DNA from 2 places in the Streptomyces sp. NPDC054883 genome. Region 1 is predicted to be linked to the other one. Evidence: riboswitches for the same ligand, from Rfam matches in the RefSeq annotation. Region 1 holds a riboswitch; the other holds the start of a gene.
What was found. Region 1 has a riboswitch for glycine ahead of gcvT (glycine cleavage system aminomethyltransferase GcvT). Riboswitches for the same ligand answer to the same signal wherever they lie in the genome.
Positions count from the first base shown of each region.

Region 1 (4,404 bases):
CGTCCGCGATGCGGCGGAAGGCGGCGAAGTCCAGCTGGCGCGGGTACGCGGACCAGCCGGCGACGATCAGCTTCGGCTTGGACTCCTTGGCGAGGCGCTCGACCTCGGCCATGTCGACCTCGCCGGTCTCGTCGACGTGGTACGGGACCACGTTGTAGAGCTTGCCGGAGAAGTTGATCTTCATGCCGTGGGTCAGGTGACCGCCGTGGGCCAGGTTCAGACCCATGATGGTGTCACCCGGCTTGAGCAGCGCGAACATCGCGGCGGCGTTCGCCTGGGCACCGGAGTGCGGCTGCACGTTCGCGGCCTCGGCGCCGAAGAGCGCCTTGATCCGGTCGATCGCGATCTGCTCGACCACGTCGACGTGCTCGCAGCCGCCGTAGTAGCGGCGGCCGGGGTAGCCCTCGGCGTACTTGTTGGTCAGGACCGAGCCCTGGGCCTCCATGACGGCGACCGGAGCGAAGTTCTCCGACGCGATCATTTCCAGGGTCGACTGCTGGCGGACGAGCTCGGCGTCGACGGCGGCGGCGACGTCGGGGTCGAGTTCGTGGAGAGGGGTGTTCAGTACGGACATCAGGATCCCCTGGGGTCAGTTACCGGCGGTGAGCTTGGCGTACTCGTCGTTGGAGAGCAGGTCGGCCGGCTCCTCCGTGACGCGCACCTTGAAGAGCCAGCCACCCTCGAACGGGGCCGAGTTCACCAGCGAAGGGTCGTCCACGACGTCCTGGTTGGCCTCGACGACCTCACCGGTGACGGGGGAGTACAGGTCGCTGACCGACTTGGTCGACTCCAGCTCGCCGCAGGTCTCACCCGCGGTCACCGTGTCGCCGACCGCGGGGAGCTGGGCGTAGACGACGTCACCGAGCGCGTTGGCCGCGAACTCCGTGATGCCGACCGTCGAGACGCCGCCCTCGGCGTCCGACAGCCACTCGTGCTCCTTGCTGTAACGCAGCTGCTGGGGGTTGCTCATGACCTGATTCTCCTGGATGCGGGGGAGTGGATGCGAACGGTGGTCTTGGGTACTGGGACGGCGCCGTACGGACCTCCGTACGGCGGTGACGCGGTACGGGGCCGGAGCGGGACTACTTCTGCCGCTTGTAGAACGGCAGGGCCACGACCTCGTACGGCTCATGCGTACCGCGAATGTCCACGCCGACGCCGGAGGTGCCGGGCGCGGCGTGCGCCGCGTCCACGTACGCCATCGCGATCGGCTTGCCGAGCGTCGGCGACGGGGCGCCGGAGGTCACCTCGCCGATGACCTCGCCGTTCGCGACGACCGGGAAACCGGCGCGCGGGACCCGGCGGCCCTCGGCGATCAGGCCGACCAGCTTGCGCGGCGGGTTCGTGGCGGCGCGCTCGGCGGCGGCCTCCAGGGCGGCGCGGCCGACGAAGTCGCCCTCCTTCTCGAACTTCACGACCCGGCCCAGCCCCGCGTCGAACGGGGTCAGGGCGGTGGTCAGCTCGTGCCCGTACAGCGGCATGCCCGCCTCCAGGCGCAGCGTGTCCCGGCAGGAGAGCCCCGCCGGGACCAGACCGACGCCCTCGCCGGCCTTCGTCAGCGCCTGCCACAGCTCCACGGCGTGCTCGGGGGCGACGAACAGCTCGAAGCCGTCCTCGCCGGTGTAGCCCGTACGCGCGATCAGCGCGGGCACGCCGGCGACCGTGCCGGGCAGGCCGGCGTAGTACTTGAGCCCGTCCAGGTCGGCGTCGGTGAGGGAACCCAGGATGCCGGGGGACTCCGGACCCTGGACGGCGATCAGCGCGTACGCGTCACGGTCGTCGCGGACCTCGGTGTCGAAACCGGCGGCGCGCTCGGTCAGGGCGTCCAGGACGATCTGCGCGTTGGAGGCGTTCGCGACGACCATGAACTCGTGCTCGCCGAGGCGGTAGACGATCAGGTCGTCGATGATCCCGCCGTCCTCCTGGCAGATGTGCGTGTAGCGGGCGCGGCCGACGCCGACGGTGGAGATGTTGCCGACCAGCGCGTGGTCCAGGGCCTTGACCGCCTCGGGGCCGGTCAGGGTGATCTCGCCCATGTGGGACAGGTCGAAGAGACCGGCCTTCGTGCGCACGGCGTTGTGCTCGTCGCGCTCACTGGCGTAGCGCAGCGGCATGTCCCAGCCCGCGAAGTCGGTCATGGTCGCACCGAGCGAGCGGTGCAGCGCGTCGAGCGCGGTCAGGCGGGGGGCAGTGCTCATGGGTGTGGCTCCCGGGTCCCAGGGCATGACATGACGAGGACGATCCTCCCCATCTGTCATCGGAACCTGAGAGGTTCGCCGAGAGTTCCCGCACCGGGCGGGCGCGTCATCGGCTTGCACCTTGGGTGGAGCTGTCGAGCAGCCCGCTTTTCAGATCTGCCTCATCCACGCGGTACGGGGCCTGAGAGATTCAAGGGAGGAACTTGCTCCTTCGGCGCCCGGGCACGGCCTTGCGGCCTGCCGGGACTCTCCCGCGCGGATTCAAGCGGCCGGTATGCAGTTGGTGTCCAGATGGCGCACATCATTGCACGAGGCGGGCGGGTGTGGGCGGGCGGGCTCGAAAGTCCGTGCGGGGCCGAGCGGGGCTCCAGCGGGCGCGGCGGAACCGGGCGGACCGGATTACCGTCCCTTTACATTCAGTGGGCACGGGCCCGGGGGCCTGGGGTCCGGTTCGGGGGAGGCGATCACTGTGCGGAGGTTCGGTATGCCGGCTTTGACGGGGGCCCTTGAGGGCGTTCCGGTGCAGCGGCGGGCGGCCGCGCCGGCGGGACAGGTGCGGGACCTGCGGGGGGCGGGGGGCCGGGGGCCGAGGTGGCTCGGCTTCGCCGAGGGGGACATCGTGGTGGTGTCCGGCCTGCCCGGGGGCGGCAAGAGCACGCTGATCAAGCGGGCCGCGGGGGTGGGCGCGATCGACTCGCAGGACACGCGGGAGCGGTGGGAGCGGCGGATGCGGGGGGCGCTGCCGTACGCCGCGTACCGGCCGGCGGTGCGGGCGGCGCACTACTGGGGCCTGTGGCGGGTGGTGCGGTCGGGGGCGTCGGTGGTGGTGCACGACTGCGGCAGCCAGGCGTGGGTGCGGTGGCTCCTGGCGGGGGCGGCGCGGCGGCGCGGCCGGGCGCTGCACCTGGTGCTGCTGGACACCACCGCGGAGGAGGCGCTGGCCGGGCAGGCGGAGCGGGGCCGGCGGGTGTCGGCGTACGCGTTCACCCGCCACCGGGCGGCGGTGGGCCGGCTGCTCCGCGCGGCGGAAGCGGGCCGGCCGCCGGCGGGGTGCGCGTCGGTCACCCTCCTCGACCGCCCCTCCGCTGCCGCGGTCACCCGGATCCACTTCCCCTGACGGCCCCGACGGGCCGCACTCCCCGCCCCGCGGGCGTTCGAGGCGCCGGCCAAGTCCGGCCGCCGGCGCGGCCGGGTTGCGCGGGGCTGGTTTGCCCGGGGGGCCGACCCCGGGTGTGGGGGGCCGGGGGGACGGAATAGGGTCAGCGTAGGAGCGCGGAGCGAGTGGCGGAGGCGGCAGATGCACGGCGGCGGGTGGCCCGACAACGAGCTGGAGCACGTGCTCGGCGCGGCCCTGGGGCAGGCCGACGCCGGGGCCAGGATCCTGGAGGTGCTCGGCCGCAGCCACGTCTGGGTGCCGCTGCCCGCCGGCGGCAGCCCCGAGCACACCGCCCTCAACCTCCCGACCATGCTCATCGGCGGCGACGCCTACGTCCCCGTCTACACCTCCGAGGCCCAGTTCCGCGTCTGCGCCGGCCCCGCCATGGACTTCGCCGTCGCCCCCGCCGTCGAGTTCGCCCGCGGCCTGCCCCCGCAGCTCGGCATCGCCCTCAACCCCGAGGGCGCCGTCGGCGTACCGCTCCCCCCGCCCGCCGTCGCGGAACTCTGCCGCACCGGCCGCACCCCCCTCGACGGCCCCGCCGCCGGCGGCCGGGTCCGCCTCTTCGAGCCCGACTGGCAGGACGACCCGGTCGACTTCCTCGCCGCCGCCTCCGAGGAGTTCCGCGCCATCGGCGTGGTCGCCGCCGCCCACCGCTGCCTCGCCAGCGTCGAGGGCGGGGCGCCCCAGCTGTACATCGGTGTCCAGTTGATGGGATGGGATCCCGAGGCGCGGGACGCCCCGCTGGAGGCCCTCGGCCGGGCCCTGACCCGCGTACCGCCGCCCTGGCCCGTGCAGTTGATCCTCCTCGACGCCGCCCAGGACCCGGTGGTCGACCACATCCGTGAGCGCGTACGCCCCTTCTACCTTCCCTAGGGCCGCTTAAGCTGGGGCCGATACGCGTGGATGACGGGCGGACGAAGAGGGGTACCGGGTGAGTGCGTCAGGCACGGCCGCGGCCGGACAGGTCGAGCACATGCTGCGCCAGGTGACTCCCGGGCGCTATGAGAGCTACGAGTCGCTCCTGCACGCCCTCGCCGAGGGCCGCCT
Region 1 covers NZ_JBSGYT010000046.1:54,766-59,169, reverse strand. The annotation lists gene glyA (serine hydroxymethyltransferase) at 1-574, opposite strand, end outside; gene gcvH (glycine cleavage system protein GcvH) at 590-970, opposite strand; gene gcvT (glycine cleavage system aminomethyltransferase GcvT) at 1,083-2,198, opposite strand; glycine riboswitch at 2,359-2,462, opposite strand; gene ACWGH1_RS27735 (AAA family ATPase) at 2,683-3,315, shown strand; gene ACWGH1_RS27730 (enhanced serine sensitivity protein SseB) at 3,496-4,230, shown strand; gene ACWGH1_RS27725 (enhanced serine sensitivity protein SseB C-terminal domain-containing protein) at 4,289-4,404, shown strand, end outside.

Region 2 (4,404 bases), on a different contig from region 1:
TCCTCCAGCTCGGTGATGAGCGTGAGGTAGCCCTCGGCCTGCTCCACCGGGGCGAACGGGTGCAGCTGGCCGAACTCGGGCCAGGTGACCGGCTCCATCTCGGTGGTCGCGTTGAGCTTCATGGTGCACGAGCCCAGCGGGATCATGCCGCGGTCCAGCGCGTAGTCCTTGTCCGCGAGCTTGCGCAGGTAGCGCAGCATGGCGGTCTCGCTGCGGTGCTGGTGGAACACCGGGTGCGTCAGGTACGCGTCCGAGCGCAGCAGGCCCTCGGGCAGCGCGTCCGCGGCGGTGGCATCCAGTGCCTCGATGTCCGCGGTGACGCCGAAGGCGGCCCACACGGCCTCGATGTCGGCGCGCAGCGTCGTCTCGTCACAGGCGACGGAGACGAGGTCGGCGCCGGCCTGGTGGAGGTTCACCCCGCCCTCGCGGGCGGCGGCCACTACCTCGACGGCGCGGCCCGGGACCCGGGCGGTGACGGTGTCGAAGTACGCGCCGTGCACGATCTCGACCCCGCCGGCCGTCAGGCCCGCGGCGAGCAGGGCGGCGTAGCGGTGGGTCCGGCGGGCGATCGTGCGCAGGCCGTCCGGGCCGTGGTAGACGGCGTACATGCCGGCCATGACGGCGAGCAGCACCTGCGCGGTACAGATGTTGCTGGTGGCCTTCTCGCGGCGGATGTGCTGCTCGCGGGTCTGGAGCGCGAGGCGGTACGCCTTGTTGCCGTCCGCGTCGACGGAGACGCCGACGAGGCGGCCGGGCAGCGAGCGGGCGTGCTTGGCCTGGACGGCCATGTAGCCGGCGTGCGGTCCGCCGAAGCCCATCGGGACACCGAAGCGCTGCGTGGTGCCGACGGCGATGTCGGCGCCCAGCTCGCCGGGGGAGGTCAGCAGGGTCAGCGCGAGCAGGTCGGCGGAGACGGTGACGACGGCACCCAGCTCGTGCGCCTGGTCGATGACCGGCTTGATCTCGCGCACGGCGCCGGAGGCACCGGGGTACTGGAGCAGCACACCGAAGACACCGCGCTCGGCGATGTCGGCCGGGATGCCCTCGGACAGGTCCGCGACGACGACCTCGACCCCGATCGGCTCCGCGCGGGTCTCGATCACGGCGATCGTCTGGGGCAGCGCGTCGGCGTCGATCAGGAAGACGCCGCCCTTGACCTTGCCGACGCGCCGGGCCAGCGACATGGCCTCGGCGGCCGCGGTGCCCTCGTCGAGCAGGGAGGCGCCGGAGGTCGGCAGGCCGGTCAGGTCGGCGACGACGGTCTGGAAGTTCAGCAGCGCCTCCAGGCGGCCCTGCGAGATCTCGGGCTGGTACGGCGTGTAGGCCGTGTACCAGGCCGGGTTCTCCATGACGTTCCGCAGGATCACCGGCGGCGTGAAGGTGCCGTAGTAACCGAGGCCGATCATGGAGGACAGGACCTGGTTGCGGTCGGCGAGCGAGCGCAGCTCTGCCAGCACCTCGGCCTCGGTCCGCGCCTCGGGGAGGTTCAGCGCGGCCGCGGTCTTGATCACATCCGGTACCGCGGCGGCAGTGAGTTCGTCCAGGGAGCCGTAGCCCACCTGGGCGAGCATCTTGGCCTGCGCCTCGGCATCCGGGCCGATGTGGCGCTGCTCGAAGGGGATGCCTCGCTCCAGCTGAGAGAGCGGAATGCGGTTGGCGGTCATGTACGGAGGCCTCCTGGTCGTACGACCTGCGAGGGGCACCACGGCGCGGGCACCCGGACGGCCTCCCCCTCTGTCATCTCAACCTGAGAGCTTCGCCGGAGTCGCGGGGATGGCCCGCGGATCCGGCTTTCACCGTCGGTGAGGAGGGGAACCGGCACTGCGCGCCCGTACCCGCCCCTGCTTTCCAGAGTGGCCTCGTCACGTGCGGTACGTATGCCTGAGAGATTCCGGGGAGGATTTGCTCCTTCGGCGCCTCCGTCGTTCTCACTCGGAGGACTCTCCCGCACAGGGTCAACAGCCATCGCCCAGCCTACCAGCGAGGATCTGGAAGCTCCCTCGAGTGGCCCCCTGTGCGGATATGCCCTTCTGTAGTCATTACGGAGGAGTTGCGACCAGTTGGAGGGACCGGACCGTGCAGACCGACATCGATCCCCGCAGTCTCATCGGCCGCAAGGCGTTCGACCGCAATGGCGCCAAGATCGGCACCGTGGACGAGGTCTACCTCGACGACGCCACCGGCGTGCCCGAATGGGCCGCCGTGCGGACCGGCTTGTTCAGCCGGGACGCCTTCGTCCCCCTGGAGCCCAGTGAGGTGGTCGACGACACCCTGCGGGTGCCCTTCGAACGCTCCCTGATCAAGGAGGCCCCCGACTTCGGCGTCGGGCGCCACCTCTCACCGGAACAGGAGCTCCAGCTCTACCACCACTACGGGCTGGACGTGACCCTGCCGACGGACTTCCAGCGGCCCCCGCCCCCGACGCCCCGGGACTTCGGCAGCCTGGCCGGCGAAGGCTAGCCGGGGCCTCGGGGCGGCTCCTCCTCCCCTACCAGCGGCAGCGGGTCGGACGGTTCCAGCTCGGGGTCGTCCAGCCGGAAGGTCCGTACCCGGCCGGGCGCGGATCCGGGCCGCTCGAAGCGCACGGTCACCCGGCCGACCCCACTTCCCTGGACCCAGCCCGGGCCGTAGAGCGCGTGCCGGACGTCGCTGCCGGCCGGCCAGCGGCGCTCGGCGGCCGGCTCGGGCTCCTGCCCGCCCACCGCGGCCGGTACGAGCGCCCCGGCCGGGCCGGCCGCCCCGCCCGGCTCCCGCGCCCCGTCCGGCCCATCGGCCTCCGCCTCCCCCACCGTGCCGTCCGCCGCGCCCTCCTGCGCGGCCTCTTCCGCCTGCTGCGCGGCCAGCGCGTCGGCCTGCGCGAACAGGTCCTCCTGGGTGTAGTCCGCCAGCCCCGTCACCCCGACGCCGAGCAGCCGGACCCCGCCGGTGGTGTCCACGGCTTCGAGCAGCCGCGCAGCGGCCTCCCGCACCACCCCCGGGTCGTCGGTGGGGCCCCGCAGCGTCTCCGAGCGGGTCAGGGTCGAGAAGTCGTAGCGGCGCACCTTCAGCACGATGGTGCGCCCGGAGTGCCCCGAACCGCGCAGCCGCCCCACACAGCGGTCGGCGAGCCGCTGCACCTCGTACCGGATCCTCACCCGGTCGTGCAGGTCGACGTCGAAGGTGTCCTCCACGGACACCGACTTCGCGTCCCGCTCGGCGACCACCGGCCGGTCGTCCAGGCCCAGCGCCATCCGGTACAGCCCGGCGCCGTGTGCCCGCCCCACCATCCGGACCAGCTCGTCCTCGCCGGCCTCGGCCAGGTCCCCCACCGTGGTGATCCCGGCCCGCCGCAAGTGCTCCCCGGTGGCCGGCCCGACGCCCGGCAGGGTCCGTACCGACATCGGCGCGAGCAGTTCCCGTTCCGTTCCCGGCTCGATCAGCAGCAGCCCCGCCGGCTTGGCCTCCTCCGAGGCGACCTTGGCCAGCATCTTCGATCCGGCCAGCCCCACGGAGCCGCTGAGGCCGGTGGCGGCCATGATGTCGGCGCGCAGCCGCTCGCCCGTCGCCCGGGCCGTTGCCGAGTCGAAGGCGACCCCGCCCGCCTCCAGGTCCACGAAGGCCTCGTCGAGGCTGAGCGGCTCGACCAGCGGTGACAGCTCCCGCAGCAGGGCCATGACCGTCTCGCTGACCTCCCGGTAGAGGGTGAAGCGGGGGATCAGGTAGGCACCGTTGGGGCAGAGCCGTCTGGCCTGCGCCGTCGGCATCGCAGAATGCACCCCGAAGCGCCTGGCTTCGTAGGAGGCGGTGGCGACGACTCCGCGCGGCCCGAGACCGCCGACGATCACCGGCTTTCCGCGCAGGCTCGGCTTCGACGCCTGCTCCACGGCGGCGTAGAAGGCGTCCATGTCCAGGTGGAGGATGGTCGGCGCGGCTCTCACGGCTCCGATGCTCCCCTACGCCACTGACAACGCCGCCCGGGCCCCCGGCGGCGCGCCGCGCGTCAGACGGCCCGGTTGCGGCGCGCGGCCAGTTCGTCCCTCGGGTTGTGGCCCACCAGCGTCTCGCCGGTGTCGATCCGTTCCCCGTGCAACTGCGACAGGGCGTTCTCCACGTCCCGCCAGACCACGCCCACGGCGATGCCGAAGACGCCCTGGCCACCCTGGAGCAGGCTCACGACCTGGTCCGGCGAGGTGCACTCGTACACGGTGGCGCCGTCGCTCATCAAGGTCATGCGCTCCAGGTCCGAGAAGCCGCGGTCGCGCAGGTGCTGCACCGCGGTGCGGATGTTCTGGAGCGCCACCCCGGTGTCCAGGAAGCGTTTGACGATCTTGAGGACCACCACGTCGCGGAAGCTGTACAGCCGCTGCGTGCCGGAGCCGTAGGCCGGGCGCACGCTCGGCTCCACCAAGCCGGTCCGCGCCCAGT
Region 2 covers NZ_JBSGYT010000001.1:494,351-498,754, forward strand. The annotation lists gene gcvP (aminomethyl-transferring glycine dehydrogenase) at 1-1,664, opposite strand, end outside; glycine riboswitch at 1,860-1,958, opposite strand; gene ACWGH1_RS02395 (PRC-barrel domain-containing protein) at 2,077-2,460, shown strand; gene ACWGH1_RS02400 (DNA polymerase IV) at 2,457-3,917, opposite strand; gene ACWGH1_RS02405 (MerR family transcriptional regulator) at 3,980-4,404, opposite strand, start outside.
Region 2: it holds a riboswitch for glycine, as region 1 does, so the genes downstream of both, gcvP (aminomethyl-transferring glycine dehydrogenase) here and gcvT (glycine cleavage system aminomethyltransferase GcvT) in region 1, are expected to answer to the same signal.